Regions from separate parts of the Marinomonas sp. 15G6-16 genome, predicted to be linked through region 1. Evidence: predicted binding sites of a transcription regulator. Region 1 holds the regulator's gene; the other holds the start of a gene.
The links. Region 1 encodes FliA, which starts transcription of late flagellar genes. Its sites were predicted from a motif close to CTAAAGTTNNNNNNNNNNCNGCCGATA; they were not measured.

Region 1 (8,169 bases):
ATTTGACTTTTCTTCAGCCACTGGCTCATCAGAAACACCTGGAGCACCGCTACCGTGCAACTGATTCAGAAGTGCATCAAATTCATCTTCTGTGATTTCATCGCTATCGTCAGCTGCATCAGCTTTAGGTTCATCATCAGGTGACGTATCTGCACCACCCAAAGCATCGAGTAGAGATTCAAATTCATCATCAGAAATATCAACATCTTCACCTGAAGTGACAGAGTCTTGGCCTTCATCAGCTGAAAAGTCATCGGATTCAACAGGTTCACTCGGCTCTTCAACAGCGTCATTTTCATCCACGCCAGCCAACTCTTCTTCCGTAGGAGGGGTAGCGTACGCACTTAATGCCGAGATTAATTCTGGGGATGCTCGCTCCGGTTCACCACCAGCACGAACGGTATCGAACATTTCATTTACAGCATCAAGTGCCTGTAAAACAATATCCATTAAATCAGAGTCTATTTTACGCTGACCGTTTCTTAAGATATCAAAAACGTTTTCAGCGTAATGGCAGCAGTCAACTAATGCTGTTAACTGCAGAAATCCTGCACCACCCTTTACCGTATGGAAGCCACGGAAGATTGCATTAAGCAATGCTTTATCATCAGGGTTCTGTTCCAAATCTACTAATTGTTCAGAAAGCTGCTCTAAGATTTCTCCAGCTTCTACCAAAAAATCCTGTAAAATTTCTTCATCGACTTCAAAACTCATCCTCAGCCCCTTCTAGAAACCAAGACTTGATAGCAAGTCGTCTACTTCGTCTTGACTATTCAATACTTCTGGGTTGTTTTGTTTATTAATAGCTGGGCCATGACCACGAGTATCATCGTGACCAGACTCTTTCTCTTGGTGTTCAATTCCGGAGATACTATCAACGCGTCCAGCAACAGCGACGAGATGCACAAGTTTTTCTTCTACATCTCGAATTAAATCATTCACTCTAGCAATTACTTGACCGGTTAGATCTTGATAACCTTGCTCTAGAAGAATCGTGTTGAGGTTTGAATGCAAGGTTGTTGCGCTTTCATCAGCGTATGCTAAAAACACATCAATTCGCTTGTACAAATCGCGGAACTCTTGTGGTGTCAAATCTCTTTGAATTAGACGCCCCCAATCTTTACGCAACTCTTTAGCGCGGACTTGTAATTCACTGGCGACAGGAACACTACCATCCACCATATCCATGGTTTTGTTAGCGGCAGCGCTGGTTGTTTCAATCACATAGTTCAGTCGATCTGAAGCGTCTGTAATTTTCGTTGTAGCTTCGCCTTCCCCTGACACCAAATCCATTGAATCAACTTGAAAATCACGAATGGCATCATGAAGACTTCGCGTCAAAAAACCCACTTCGTTATAAAAGCTATTATGTCGAGCTTCACTTAACTCTTGGATTATTTTGATTGCACCACCAAAGTCTCCGACTTCGATATGTTTTTGAAGCTCTATAGCACCATCTTTAACTAGGCTTTCAAATTCCACTAGTCCAGACCCCAATTCATTTGACATCCAAAATTCCTATTTCGCAGCGTCTATTCGTTCAAATATTTTCTCAATTTTTTCTTTCAAAGCGACGGCAGTAAAAGGCTTCACAACATAACCATTTACGCCAGCTTGAGCAGCCGCAATAATTTGGTCACGTTTGGCTTCAGCCGTTACCATCAAAACAGGAATCGTTTTCAGTTTTTCATCTGCTCTCACAGCTCGGAGCAATTCAATCCCTGTCATACCTGGCATATTCCAGTCCGTCACTAGGAAATCAATAGACCCAGCTTGAAGTATCGGCAGTGCTGTTGTTCCATCATCTGCTTCAACTGTATTGGTAAATCCTAAATCCCGTAATAAGTTTTTAATGATTCGTCTCATTGTCGAGAAGTCATCAACAATCAGGATTTTCATGTTTTTATCCAATGCAACCTCCACACCCCAAAGGTAATATTCCACAACTCATAATTTAATCTCGCCAATTACTTAGTCGAGCTCGCAACCTCATAGCCGCTTGGCTATGTATTTGACTAACTCTTGATTCACTGACGCCTAGTACAGCGCCAATTTCTTTTAAATTCAGTTCTTCATTGTAGTATAAAGATAATACTAATTTTTCTCTTTCTGGAAGATTTTCGATCTCTCTTGCTAATTCATCTTGAAAACCATCTTCTTCAACAAGTGAATAAGGAGAGTTTTCAAATTCGGATTCTGAGCTTTCCAGATTATTCGTGTCAGAATCCAGCATTTCTTCATAACTAAACAATTGGGTCGACATGGAGGACTGAATCATCTCATGATATTCGTCAATCCCTATTCCCATATGTGCAGCGACTTCTGTATCACCAGCTTCGCGCCCAAGAGTTGCTTCTAATTCTTTAATAGCGTTGGTAACAGCTCTACCATTTCTACGAACAGAACGAGGGGCCCAATCAGACTTCCGCACTTCGTCCATCATAGAACCACGAATGCGAATACCTGCGTAGGTTTCAAAGCTGGCCCCTTTTGTTGACTCAAAGCGTTTGTAGGCTTCTATCAACCCCATCATACCCGCTTGAGTCAAATCATCGACATCAACACTATCAGGCAAACGAGCCAACAAATGGTAAGCTATTTTCTTTACTAAATACCCATACTGCTCAACAATCGCATCAATTGAGAGCGTCGCTTTCTTTGAGTATGTGTTATATCCATTCTTGGTCTGCATAAAATATTCTAGGCAACCTTTACTATTTAAGTTAGTTGCGTCAACTAACTGTACTACATTGTTTGACGCAGCGCTTTCAGTAATAACATATTTTTACTAACTACCATACCTTTCTACCCGCCATATTTTAATGAGCCATATAGCTGACTATAATGTTCAGCCGTATAAACCGCTCGACTAATTAAATTATGCGCACGAGCCGGCTCAATATCATCAGGAATACGTTGACCGTCGGCAATATAAACAACAGGCAAACTTTCTTCGATTACTACACTAATCGCTTCTCCAAGAGAAGCTGACTCATCCAATTTACTTAAAACACAGCCATCTAGTTGAACTTGAGAATAAATTTCAACGACGGTTTTTAATACTTGTCTTTGACTAGTGCAAGGCAAGACTAAAAGTTTCTTCAAGTTCTGGCGTGCACGTTTCATCATTAGAAGCTGACGTTCAAGGTTAGAGTCTCTCGGATTCATACCCGCCGTATCAACAAGCACTAACGGATAATCCGCATATTTCGCCAAAACGTCATTTAAGTCTGAATATTCACTTACAACTTCAACAGGAACATTTAAAATACGACCAAATGTTTTTAATTGCTCATGGGCAGCGATTCGATAAGTATCCGTTGTTATTAAAACCACACCATCAGAACCATGTTTTAAAACATGCTGGGCTGCAATTTTACCGATAGAGGTGGTTTTACCCACACCTGTTGGCCCCATAAAGGCAATACAACCTCGAAGTTCACTAGAGTTGGAACGTACAGGAATATAGTCTGCTAAATTCGCAAGCAAGCGGTTCCAATCATCTTCTCGGCCTTTTAAATCAATATCATCTATTAACCTAGAAACAACAAAGTCTGATAACCCCAACCCTTGTAGCTGCTGTCGCGCTTTCGTCTCAGCAGAGCCAACCTTAGCATCCGCTCGATCTTCCTCTTGTTGACGACGATCTAACATAGCTCGAACATTTTTTAGTTCCAGCTCCATTTCACGCATCTGTCGTTCACCATCAACATTGCGAATAGATAGCGCTTCTTCAACTTTAGGGTCTGTCTTATCTTCTGATAGTGGCGGCATTTCAAAACGGTAAGAAGGCTTAGCCCGACTTTCATCGTCAGACACAGTTTCTTCTTTGAGAGGCTGTTTTTTGGCTTGTTCTATGCGTTCTAGGTATTCAGAGCTTGGCGTGCGACGTTCAGGCGAGTGATTAGATACAGGGCGTTTGGAGGACATACTAGAAGGCAGGGAACCGTCGTAATCCAAAGCGGCAACAATCTCTATCTCTCCGGTAGGAAGACGTTGATTCGATAAAATAACAGCATCAGGACCTACAGCATCGCGTACCTTTCGTATCGCTTGCCGCATGTCAGGAGCTCTAAACCGCCTAATTTGCATGAATAACTTAATCCTTCCAGTATATTTTTCTTACAAATCCATAGCTTACCCGAAAGATTCAAATAAATATAGATACTATTAATCTGACAAATCATCAAACTTATTGCCCAATTACACCAACCACAGTAATACGTTTGTGATCTGGTACTTCTTGATATGAAAGCACAGACATATTCACCATACCGTAACGCATAAATCGCGCCAACATTGGTCTAATTGGAGCAGATACAATAAGAATCGGCGTATTTCCCATTGCCTCTTGCTGCTCAGCTGACTGTTTCAAGGAGTTTTGTAATTGCTCAGCCATTTGCGGCTCTAAAATAAGTGCCTCTTCATTTTTTATACCAGACTGCTGACTTTGCTGCACCGTTTGCATCAACATTTTTTCCAACTGAGGTTCTAATGTTAAGACTGGAATTTCCTCAATACCGTCAGCCAATGTCTGAATAATTAAACGGGACAGAGAAGTTCGAACAGCGGCCGTCAATATCATAGGATCTTGAGTCTTAGGCTGTACTCCCATAATAGATTCCGCGATGGTCCGCATATCTCGAAGAGGCACACCTTCAATCAACAAGTTCTGCAACACTTTCAAAAGAACGCTCAACGGAATGGTATTTGGAACCAATTCTTCCGCCAATTTTGGGTTGTACTGTTTCAACAAGCTCAACAACTGCTGAACTTCATCATGACCAATTAGCTCATAGGCATGTTTATACATAATTTGGTTAATATGCGTTGCTACCACTGTGCTCACATCAACCACTGTGTAGCCGTAAGTTTGCGCTTGGTCTCTCTTTTTCGGATCAATCCATACAGCGTCCAAACCAAATGATGGATCTTTACCTGGCACGCCATCAATTGTGCCGAACACCTGCCCCGGATCAATCGCCAAATCTTTATCCGGATGCACTTCCGCCTCAGCTAAACTCACTCCCATCAAGGTAACTCGATAAGCGTTAGGCATTAAATCTAAGTTATCTCGGATGTGCACACTGGGAACCAAAAAGCCCAAGTCCTGAGACAGTTTACGGCGCACACCTTTAATCCTTGCTAAAAGCTCTCCGCCCTGACTTTTATCAACCAGAGGGATCAACCGATAACCTACTTCCAACCCCAGCATATCTACCGGAGCCACATCATCCCAACTTAAATCTTTCACTTCTGCAGGCGCATTATTTGAAGCAGACTTATTGGTACTCCCTGTTTTTTGCTTCTGTTTAGACTTCTGCTTCTTGCGATACTCCATAAAGTAAGCAAGACCGCCTAAACAAGCAGCCAAAGCAAGAAAAGATAAGTGCGGCATTCCGGGTACAACACCCATAATAGTCATCACACCTGCAGCAACATACAAAGCCTTTGACGAGCCAAACATTTGTCGCATTATCTGCGACCCCATGTCCCCACTCTCATTAACTCGAGTTACCATTATCGCTGCCGCAGTAGACAACATAAGAGAAGGCAATTGAGCAACCAAACCATCACCTATGGTTAAAAGCGAGTAACGCTCAATCGCTTCAGCAAAAGAAAGATCATGCTGCGCCATACCAATGGACAAGCCACCAATAATATTAATGCCAAGAATTAATAAACCGGCAATGGCATCACCTTTTACAAATTTGGAGGCACCATCCATAGAACCATAAAACTCGGCTTCAGAAGCGATCTCAATCCGACGCTCTTTAGCCTGCTCAGCATCAATCATGCCCGCATTTAAATCCGCATCAATCGCCATTTGCTTACCTGGCATTGCATCCAAAGTAAAACGCGCACTTACTTCCGAAATACGTCCCGCACCTTTCGTTACAACTGCAAAGTTAATAATCATCAAGATGGCAAAAACAACGAAACCAACAACATAGTTACCACCAATAACCACTTCACCGAAGGCTTGGATTACCTTCCCTGCCGCGTCACCGCCCTCGTGACCATTCAGCAAAACCACACGCGTTGATGCCACGTTAAGTGCCAAGCGCATTAAAGTTGAAACCAGCAAAACCGTAGGAAAAACAGCAAAATCGAGAGGGCGCATCGAGTATATTGCGACCAAAAGCACAACGATGGCTAAGGCAATATTAAAGGTAAAAAGAACATCCAACAAAAAAGCTGGGATAGGCAAAATCATCATCGCTAAAAGCGACAACAACAAAATAGGAATACCTAGATTTCCACTAAAAATACCCTGCACTTGCCCCGCAAGTCGATCACGGTCAAAATTCACACTAGATCCCTAATAGAAAAACAAAAAAGCATGATCAATTGCCATCCCACTTAAATTCGTCCGGCACATCCAAATTTGGCATGCTCTCAGGTCTTGGCGCACCCATACGAGAGTTACGCAATTGATATACATAAGCCAGTAATTGAGCCACTACTTTAAAAAGCCCTTGGGGGATTTCATCACCAATTTCTGTATGGTGATAAACAGCTCGAGCCAATTCTGGAGATTGTATCACAGGGATATCATAGTGATTGCCAACCTCACGAATTTTCAATGCAATAAAGTCACCACCTTTCGCAAGAAGCTTAGGCGCAGCGCCACCTGCTTGATCGTATTTCAGTGCAACAGAAAAGTGAGTCGGGTTGGTAATGATTACATCGGCTTGAGGGACATCTGCCATCATTCGATTCATTGCTGCTTGTCGCTGCATTTGACGTATTCGCCCACGAACCAAAGGATCACCTTCTTGCTGTTTGAATTCATCTTTAACTTCTTGCTTGGTCATTTTGAGCTTTTCTTTGTGCGACCAAATTTGAAAAGGTACATCAATAGCAGCTATTAAAACCAAAGCGAGAGATACAAAGATAAACGACCAAATAACAACATCGATGCCATGAGAAATAGCGAGTTGAATAGACTGAAAGGTCAAACCTAAAGTTTCAGCCAAGAAATAGTTCAGCACAATTACTGAGATAAGCCCTACCAAAGATACTTTAGCAATCGACTTTAATAGCTCAACCAAAGACTGAGCAGAGAACATTCGCTTCAAACCAGAAATAGGGCTCAACTTACTTAATTTTGGCGTCAGAGGTTCCCAAGAAAAATTAAGACCACCCAAAGCAATACTTCCAACAATACCAGCTATCGCCAACACACTCATCAGTAGCAACATCGAATCCATCATAGCGACAACAGACTGATAAAGATGGAAGATCATTCGACTCAAATCAAATAAGTCTTCTCGCTCCATGAGAAAATTGAAGTCGAACAAGGCAGCCAAATCACGAGCCAACAAGGTACCAGTACCATAAATTGTCACCGCAGCCACGATCAATAACAAAGCAGAACTTAAGTCTTTTGACCTAGGCAAATTACCTTTATCACGGGCATCCTGAAGCTTTTTACTACTGGCACTTTCCGTTTTTTCACTGCCGTCTTCGTTTTCAGCCATTTAACTGAATCCCCCATGTGCTTTTCATCCAATCCATCACTTCTCTGAAAAACAGCAAATAAATATCTAAGAAGTCTTCCAACATAATCCAGAAAAAGAAGAGAGAAAACAACATAATAATAGGAAAACCAAGAGCAAAAATATTCAGCTGAGGCGAAGCTTTAGCAACGACACCAAATGATAAGTTGATCACTAATACAGCAATTGCTAATGGTAGAACTATCAGCAAGGCTTTTTCAAACATCCAACCGCCGAGCAATACCAATTGCCAATACTTTTGACTCTCAAAACCTCCGCCAATTGGCCAGTAATTAAAGCTTTCAGCCAAATACTCTATCATGACCAAATGACCATCAGTCCCTAGAAAAGCCAGCGCAACCATAGACAAATAATACTGACCTAACGTTGCTACCGAAATACCATTGGCTGGATCATTAGACATAGCAAAGCCAAGACCAGCCTTCATTGCCGCCAATTGCCCAGCCAATGAAAACAATTGAAACAAGATGGTAATGACGAAACCCAAGACAAAGCCAATCACCAGTTGCTCGGCAATCAGAACAATGTAAGCAGGTGATATAGGGTCATAATCGGGCACATCGATGACTGGCGTCACAATAACAGCGACTAAAAAGGAAAAAGCTACACGAACTCTGGCGTTAACCAAACGGCTACCAAACAAAGG
Region 2 (8,169 bases), 100 kb from region 1:
ACAACGCCAACCCAAAGCTTGAAATGCGTGAATCAATGCTTGGCAACGAACTCTGTGCCCCATGCCAATTTCGACAGAGGCATCCGCTCGGATAAAGGCTTTCACTTCCTATTAGCCATTATAATATGTGATGAGGTGATCGTTACCTTCATCAACGTATTCAGAGGCTTGTTGAAGCATGCTTGGCATTTCCTCTAAAAACTCACTCCACTGTTCGAACAGGTGACGAGCACGCATCACGGTTTCCTTTTCATTCTGATATTTAAATATAAATTGAATGATCAAGAAGGAGGAATAAGTAAAGGAGCCAATCAACAGGTCATAAATATGACGATGAATACTGCCTTTTAAAAAGTAAATATGACGATGATGCGACCAAAGTAAATCACACACTTGCTCTCGCGTTGTGATGTTTTCATCCCACCCTTGTTGCAAGGTGCGACTGATTTTACGGAAGTCATCCACTGAAATAAGCGCTTCGGCAGATTGGTTTAACAACATTTCTGGCGGCTCAGTGAAAAAGGTACGCTCCAAAATATCAATCACTTCTTGATGGTTGATTTTTGGGTCCATGATCAAAACATCTTCAAGGTGCAGCGGCGTTACGCCTTCTATTTTAGCACCATCAGACAGGTTGAAGCTGGCAAAATTTCGACGTTTATTGAGCTGCCGCGTTAATGATTCAAGCTGCACTCGTGAAGTATCCATCATTCCTGTGGCAAAAATAGTACCGCCGAAATTGCCTTCGCGCTCGACCAGTTTTGCCTCTTGGAAAGTTTGGAAGCCAGATTCTTTACCATCTTTGTAATAACCACTGTGCACAGAATGATGGCTCGTCTTGTCTTTAAAGCCATTATCAACGCCAAGATAATAAACGTTATTAAAACCAAAGAAATGAACATAGGATAAAGCTAAGTTCGCCACGACAGGGTTACAATAATTCAACTGCACGTATTCTGTTGTGTCACCATGGGAGCGAGCTTGGCTTAGCATTAAAGAGGTAATCGCTTCACCCGGCTTCATCGCCATGCCAGAACGTTTGAAGCAATCGAAAAGACCTGGATGCATCACATTGACAGACAAGCCCCAAATTTTATCTAGATAATCTTGGTCCAAAAATAGGAACTTATCGACCGTCTGCTTCAATCGTTCAATATCCACATGAATATCTGGTGTTACACCTAGCTTCTTCAGTGTATTGATCGTCGAACCACAGCAAATCAGCAATACTTGGTCTCGAACTTCTTTAACTAACTCAATACCTTGGTCCAATGATGGGCCATTTCCTAAAATGAACACTGGAATATCTTTTACCCATTTAGGTAAAGCATCTTGCCCAGGAAAATGAGCAATTTTCGTTTTAGGCAGTGACGTTAATCCTTGTGCAATACCGATCAAAGCATCATCAAAAAAGCCCCACCCCATTACTTGGCGTGCGTAATGCTTTTTAAAGTAATCAATAGCAGCATTATTTTCTAAGCTGGAATAAGACACATACAGGTAGGTTTCTGGCGCCATGAAGTAGCCATTTTCTTCTAGCTGATGAAGGTATTTGTCAGTAAAGTCTTCAGCGTTTGTTCCTAAAAAGAAATGTATTGTACGGCCATCATTATTGAAGGTTTCTAAGACATTCTCCCATTCAATGGCAAACAATGAATAATAGAAAAGGTCCAGATCACGCTCATATATGTACAAATGTTTGATAGAGCGTTGCGCAAGAATCGCTTCTAGCTGGTAGCCAAATTCAAGACCAAATAGGATTGTCGAGCCAACAAATTCAGGCCAGCCTTCTGATTCTTCAAGGCCCTGTAACTGGATTTTAACCTGGTCGAGCATTTTATTGCTGTAATGAACATGACGGCTCGGATGATTCTCAGTCCGCTCTAAATTCAATACCGTTTTATTTGGTGCTTTAAAAGCTTGAGCAACTTTCTCAGCAGCTTCTTTTCTAGGGTTCTCGGTAAAAAGTGGAGTTCGAGTATCGTCACGAAAGAGGTTTAAATCGCCACTCTCTTCCATATAAATATGACGTTTTTGAGGTTGGTAACCTTGAAAAGATTCTGAGATATGCGGCATGATCCGAGAAAATACCGTCATATTACGGATGTATCGGTCGGTCAATTCTTGATCATGCTCTTTGAGGCGTTCTACACCTTTTTCAAATAAGGAAACAAATGCTTCCGCATACTCAAGAGAAGGTGTTGATTCCTCATTACGCATTTTTTACGCCTTTATATTTCCGGACCCCTTTGCGGGTTTTATTCGTTATATAGAGTTGTCGCTGCATTTCTTTATGCACATCACGAATAAGTTGTGTAGCAGATTGATGAATAGTGATGAATTGCTTTATTTTGTTGTTACTTTCTTGGTCGTTCGGAAACGGTTTGATAGTGCGAATGAAGCTGTCATTTTCTTCGCATAACAGCTGTATTCTTTCAATGTCTTTGTCTATCACACATTGCTCTAACTCAGCACTTAACTCCGTTAAGTGAGACACATCAAGCATTAAACCGCCTCAACTCGAGCTTCGTTTCTTTCGTCATACGCAGCTTGTTTATCCGCAGGGGAAATCTGATCCCAAGCCCCTTTGATTTGTAAGAGTAGTCCCATAACCTGATCAATGATTGAGATATCTTTAGTGGCACTCGCTTCCGTGATGCGCACAGTCATATATTCATACAAGGATTCAAGATTATCCACTAATTCTGGGTTCACATCTCTATCTAACGCATCTCTCAGTGCATTAATAATTTCAACAGCGCGGGTTAACGAGGCTGATTTGCCTTCCCAATCAGAGCGCTCAATACAACCTTTACCTAAAGCAAGCTTTTCAAGTGCACCTTGCATTAGCAGTTGAATGATACGATGAGGATCAGCGGAAGCTAAGTCAGACTTTAATGAGTCTTTTCTATAAGCTTGGATCCCTTTACTCTTGTACATAAATAACCCCATTACGTCTGTATTTCAATTTTTTATAAATTACATCTGAGCTAAAACAGTATTTAAATAGTTCCCTTGAGCATTCATATTCGCCAAACGAGAATCTAAACCTGTGAACTTGTCTCGAAGAGATTCTTCATATCGAACCATACGGTCTTCGTAATCTTCTAATCTCGTCTCTGTGTTATCAATCGACCCTCGAACAGATTCTTTTAATGAGTTCGTCATTCCTGTCGTGCCAGTATAATTATCTAAAAGATTTTCTAGAGACTGGGCTAATCCATTTTCACCTGTCATTAGAGATACAATATCGCTGTACCCTCTTTTGACTGCATCATCAAATTTGGCGCTATCAAAACTCAACACGCCTTTATTATCCATTTTGACACCAAGGTCAAAAATCGATGTAAAAACACCACTGTCACTTCGTCCTGTCATTAACTGAGTTGACAAAGACGACTGCAAATTACGGAGCATACTGTTGCCATCTAAGGCTGCATTTTTTCCTGTACTTTGCTTAAACAAGTTAACCATTTCATTGTATGACTGAATAAACTCTTCAATGGTTTCTTGAACTGTTTTTTGGTCAAAGCTGACGTCTACTTTTGTCGTTTCATCAGTGACGGCCAATGCTTCGATAGACAAACCAGCAACAGCATTATCAAAGGTATTTGTCTCGCTTCTAATCTGAATGCCATCGACTGTAATAACAGCGTCACGGGCTTGTTCTCCCAGTGGCGTATACAATCCCGCAAACATACCTTCTGTAGAAACACTGCTTAGACCACTGAATGAACCGCTTGTTATTGCGACTTCATCATCGTCTTCTTCAGGCTCAGAAGTATCTTCTTCCTCGTCTACAGTTTGTTTAACGGCGACTTCTTCTATTTCTTTAACATCATCTTCAGGAATTGGGCCATCATTTGCGAAATCTACATCATCGCCGGCTAAATCCAACTCATCAGGTTCTTCTATTTCTTCTGGTTCTTCTTCAACAGGAGTTTCGTCTACGACAGGTTCTTCTACCTCGTCTTCTTCAGGAATCGCTTCTTGTTCAATAGGTGAAGAGTTGAAGATGCGTAGCGTATTTCCGGCACCTTGAATTGTCGATGTTGCGGTAAAGAAGAGGTTTCCGTTGCCATCGTCCACTAAATTAGCAGATACACCAAAGTTATCTTCCGATGTATTAATTAAGTTACGAAGTTCAGAAAGGGTTGTTCCGGCAGCAACATTAATTGAAAACTCATTGTCGCCTGCTTTTAGGGTAAGAGTATCGTCTTTCTTTGTGATGACATCGTCAGCGGAAGTGAACACGCCAGGAGCCGACATAACACGACTGCCTTTAGCCACTTGATTGATGTCAATTGAATAAGATCCATTTGAGGCAGTATTGTCTGTGGTAATAGACATGACTTCTTCGCCTTCTTTTTGAGCTATTTTTGCATCACGCCCAGTAAAAAGGTCTTCGTCATTTAAGGTTTGAACTGTACTTTTAAATGTATCAATAGCAGAACCAACCTGCCCCAATGCAGATAGTTCCGCTTCATATCCATTGATTTGGGTTTGATAAAGTCGAACTTTTGCGTCTTTTTGAGCGCTCACCATTTCTTTTACGAGGGATTCCAGATCTAAACCAGACCCGGCACCCAATGAGCCTATAGACATAACTTTATCTCCTAACGTATCTACATTATTTGCTACCTAATCATGCCTCACTATTTACCAAGGTTCCCCTGATATCGCTAAGCTGACTCATAATAGCATCAATTCTTTCAGACATTTTGAGAAACTCTTCCGTCGGAATCTGGCGGACGACATCTCCTGTCGACTGATCTAAAACTTTAACTATATTTTGCTCTCGTTCTTCCGTCATTTCAAAGGTTAACTGCACATTCAATTGAGACATTTGTTCATTCATCATCTCAATATCACGTGGTTCAACTTTAGCAGGAGAACTAGAAGAGCGGGCATCTTTGCCTTCTTGATCGGTTTTTGCTGTATCGGCCATATCCTGAACGACTTTAGCTTTTGCCTGACGGATCGTTGCGAAATCTTCTGCCGCCCTTTGCTCAGGGTTAACAGAATAGCCTATGCTTTGTTTAGAAAAATCACTGGTATTAATAGACATCCAAGATCTCCTCCAAATAAACAAAAGCTGAGACTACTTAATAAGTAAGTCCCAGCTTTACTTCCGTGACCATCTTACCTAGCTTAGCCTAAAAGAGACAAAGCTGTTTGTGGACGTTGGTTTGCTTGAGACAATACAGAAGAACTTGCTTGCTGAAGGATTTGCGTACTTGTTAGTTTCGCAGTTTCTTCCGCAAAGTCAGCATCACGTACACGAGATCGTGCAGCAGATACGTTTTCTGCAATGTTACTTAAGTTACTGATAGAAGAACTAAAACGGTTTTGAATCGCACCCAAATCTGCACGTTTAGAGTCAACCGCACCGATCATAGTGTCAATAATGTCGATCATACTTTGAGCGTTAGCAACAGAAGATACAGATGCACTTGTTACACTGATTTGTGCAGTCGTTGCGTTGCTTGATAGACCAGACATAGTGAAACCACCATTACCAGCGTAATCAATTGAGTTAGCTGCACCACCAACTGTCATACTGAAGCTGATTGTTTGGTTTGAATCAGCACCTACTTGGAAAATACCTTCGTACTCACCAGACAAGATTTTATCACCACCGAATGTTGTGATATCAGCAATACGGTTGATTTCCGTAGACAGCTGTTTGATTTCTTGTTGGATAGCAACACGGTCATCATCAGAGTTAGATCCGTTAGCAGACTGAATCGCCAAAGTACGCATACGTTGCAACATACTTGTTGTTTCGTCCAAAGCACCTTCAGCCGTTTGCGCTACAGAAATACCATCATTCGCGTTACGTACTGACTGGTTAAGACCATTAACCTGAGAAGTCAATCGATCCGAGATTTGAAGGCCTGCGGCATCATCTGCAGCGCTGTTGATACGCTGACCAGAAGACAAACGCTGGTAAGAGACATCCAATTCATTACTAGAGTTCATCAACGCACGCTGCGCGTTTAAAGATGAAGTATTTGTATTTACGTAAAGAGCCATCATAGCCTCCTAAATTTTCATTAAGTCCTGCAAAGAAGCAGATCGTATTAAGGTTTTCGACAAGAGTTTGAAAACCTTTAGTCAATTTCGGAAAATATTTTCCTAAAGCCGGAAAAAACCTTCCCAATATTCGGCAATAATCTGCCTAACTAATTGTTTTAAATGAATTTAAAGCAATTAAATCTTTTTCTCTTTTTTTCATAAAAAATGTATTTTTCTCATCGAAATCGACATTTCTTACACAAAAAAGAGCATTTATCCGGGTTATTTCGTCTAACCAGTACTTTAAACAAACAAAAAACTGACTAAACAAAACCGCCACCGAAACAATCTGTCACCTTTCCTTTCTTTCAAATTCAAAAAAAGGCAAGAAGACACCTAATTAAGACAAAAAGCATCCGCTTTTTGCCACAAAGATAATCCTTTCTTCGACACCTCAATTTCATGGTGGCTAAAGCCTTCCAGAACTCAAAAGCGCACCTAGAATTAACAACAGCTAGCTGTCGAAATTTTGTATTTTTCCCCGCGAGCATCAGCAATACTCAAGAGCTAAAACTCTCATTGAGTAAACATTTGCCCTCGCGTAAATGTGTTTCTTTTTGAGTAGCCATTTTCAATACACGGATTTATCCGTCTAAACCTACTTTCCAAAGCACACAAAGAAGCTTTTTAGCTATAAGCCCCAAAAACGACTTGTAGCTTTACCTGCCTTTTAGCCAACACTGCTCCGCTAACAACTTTTCCAGCAAACCATCCGAGCCTTTTTTGGATCGATAAAAGTAGGCGGCAAATGCTCTGTCACAAACACAAGTCACAACAAAGCCTTCATTCAAACCACAAAAATCGCCCAACTAAACCGTCCAAACCTGCTCACATATTTCAGGTACAGAGCAGCCATAAGCATTGACGATTTACAGCCACACAAAACCTCGCAAAAAAAAGCATCAATGTTCGCTCTGCACAAATGTTCACTCAGCAAAAGCAGGCTTTTCACAAGCACAGCTAATATCAAGACAATTCAGTGACTCGCTCATCTGGACAGGCTCTTTTAAATACAGCCATTCACTCACACATAAACCAGCCTTCAGCTTTAAGCCAAACATGCACTTATTTCTCGATCATGTTCTTTAACAAACATAATCCTGCGAACACTCTGCGCTCCAGCTTTCCAGCCACACAAAAAATACGCGCCAAATAATCTAGCCATAGATCACGCACGGCTCTCATCGAGCCCCTTTAACGGATCAACCAGTAAATCGAGCTTAAAATCATTGGCACTATTCCAGGCACAAGTGGCCAACAAGCATTCAAGCTTCATAAGCATCGAGCGCTCCATCCAAAACATCTAAGTCCGCCGCTTCCAGAAATCGAGCCAAGCAAGAAAGTACCTATCACTACTTTCAAAGCGTACGAATCCATTCACCTGAACACGTCTTTTTAGACACACCCAAGCCGTCATACCTAAATGCTCTTAAGCCTGAGGCAAACATATGTCTGTCCTCTGTGTTTTTCTTTCGTCATCAATATTTTTCTAATAACCTGTACTCCAATCTTTTTCTGCTTAATAAAAAGCCATCAAAAAGCCGTTATAAAAATGCACAACAAAGCACTCAATTAAGCCTTTGGCTTAACCCGTAAGAAATGTGAATCGAACCCACTAACAATGTTTTCAAACACAGAGCCGCAGGCAAACGCATACATTTCACGGTCATCTACAAGCCTCACAAAAAAGACCTAGTTCTATCGCGTACAAGTATTTGCTCTACAAAAGACTGCGCTTTGCAAACATCACTTACATCAAGGCAAGCGGATTCGTTCATCTGAATGTGCTTTTTAAAACACACCCAAACCATTAGATGTAAACAGCTCTTTAGCTCACGACTAAACATGCGCTTACGCTTCTATGGTTTTTCTTAACCATCTTTGTCTTATGAATAATCTGTACTCCAATTTTTTTTCGCATTAGCCAACAGCACAACACTCTGTTGTGAGTCAGCGTTGCTAACAAATTTTTATAGGCTCAAATAGCTAAGAACGCGCAACATCTCCCAAAATGAAACATGCCACTCGCTCAAATACCGCCCTCTTAAAACCGCCTTTACTGATCAACTCACCACCTCTTACTTGAAACAA

Region 2: the regulator FliA is predicted to act here: its motif matches at 6,091-6,117, upstream of AC0L46_RS11670 (flagellin N-terminal helical domain-containing protein).

What each region holds. Positions count from the first base shown of each region.
Region 1 covers NZ_CM147916.1:2,537,488-2,545,656, reverse strand. The annotation lists gene AC0L46_RS12180 (chemotaxis protein CheA) at 1-714, opposite strand, end outside; gene AC0L46_RS12175 (protein phosphatase CheZ) at 727-1,509, opposite strand; gene AC0L46_RS12170 (chemotaxis response regulator CheY) at 1,519-1,899, opposite strand; gene AC0L46_RS12165 (RNA polymerase sigma factor FliA) at 1,955-2,692, opposite strand; gene flhF (flagellar biosynthesis protein FlhF) at 2,806-4,092, opposite strand; gene flhA (flagellar biosynthesis protein FlhA) at 4,193-6,313, opposite strand; gene flhB (flagellar biosynthesis protein FlhB) at 6,348-7,484, opposite strand; gene fliR (flagellar biosynthetic protein FliR) at 7,477-8,169, opposite strand, start outside.
Region 2 covers NZ_CM147916.1:2,437,459-2,445,627, reverse strand. The annotation lists gene pseG (UDP-2,4-diacetamido-2,4,6-trideoxy-beta-L-altropyranose hydrolase) at 1-105, opposite strand, end outside; gene AC0L46_RS11695 (motility associated factor glycosyltransferase family protein) at 112-2,220, opposite strand; gene AC0L46_RS11690 (hypothetical protein) at 2,213-2,506, opposite strand; gene fliS (flagellar export chaperone FliS) at 2,506-2,940, opposite strand; gene fliD (flagellar filament capping protein FliD) at 2,980-4,605, opposite strand; gene AC0L46_RS11675 (flagellar protein FlaG) at 4,646-5,068, opposite strand; gene AC0L46_RS11670 (flagellin N-terminal helical domain-containing protein) at 5,152-6,036, opposite strand.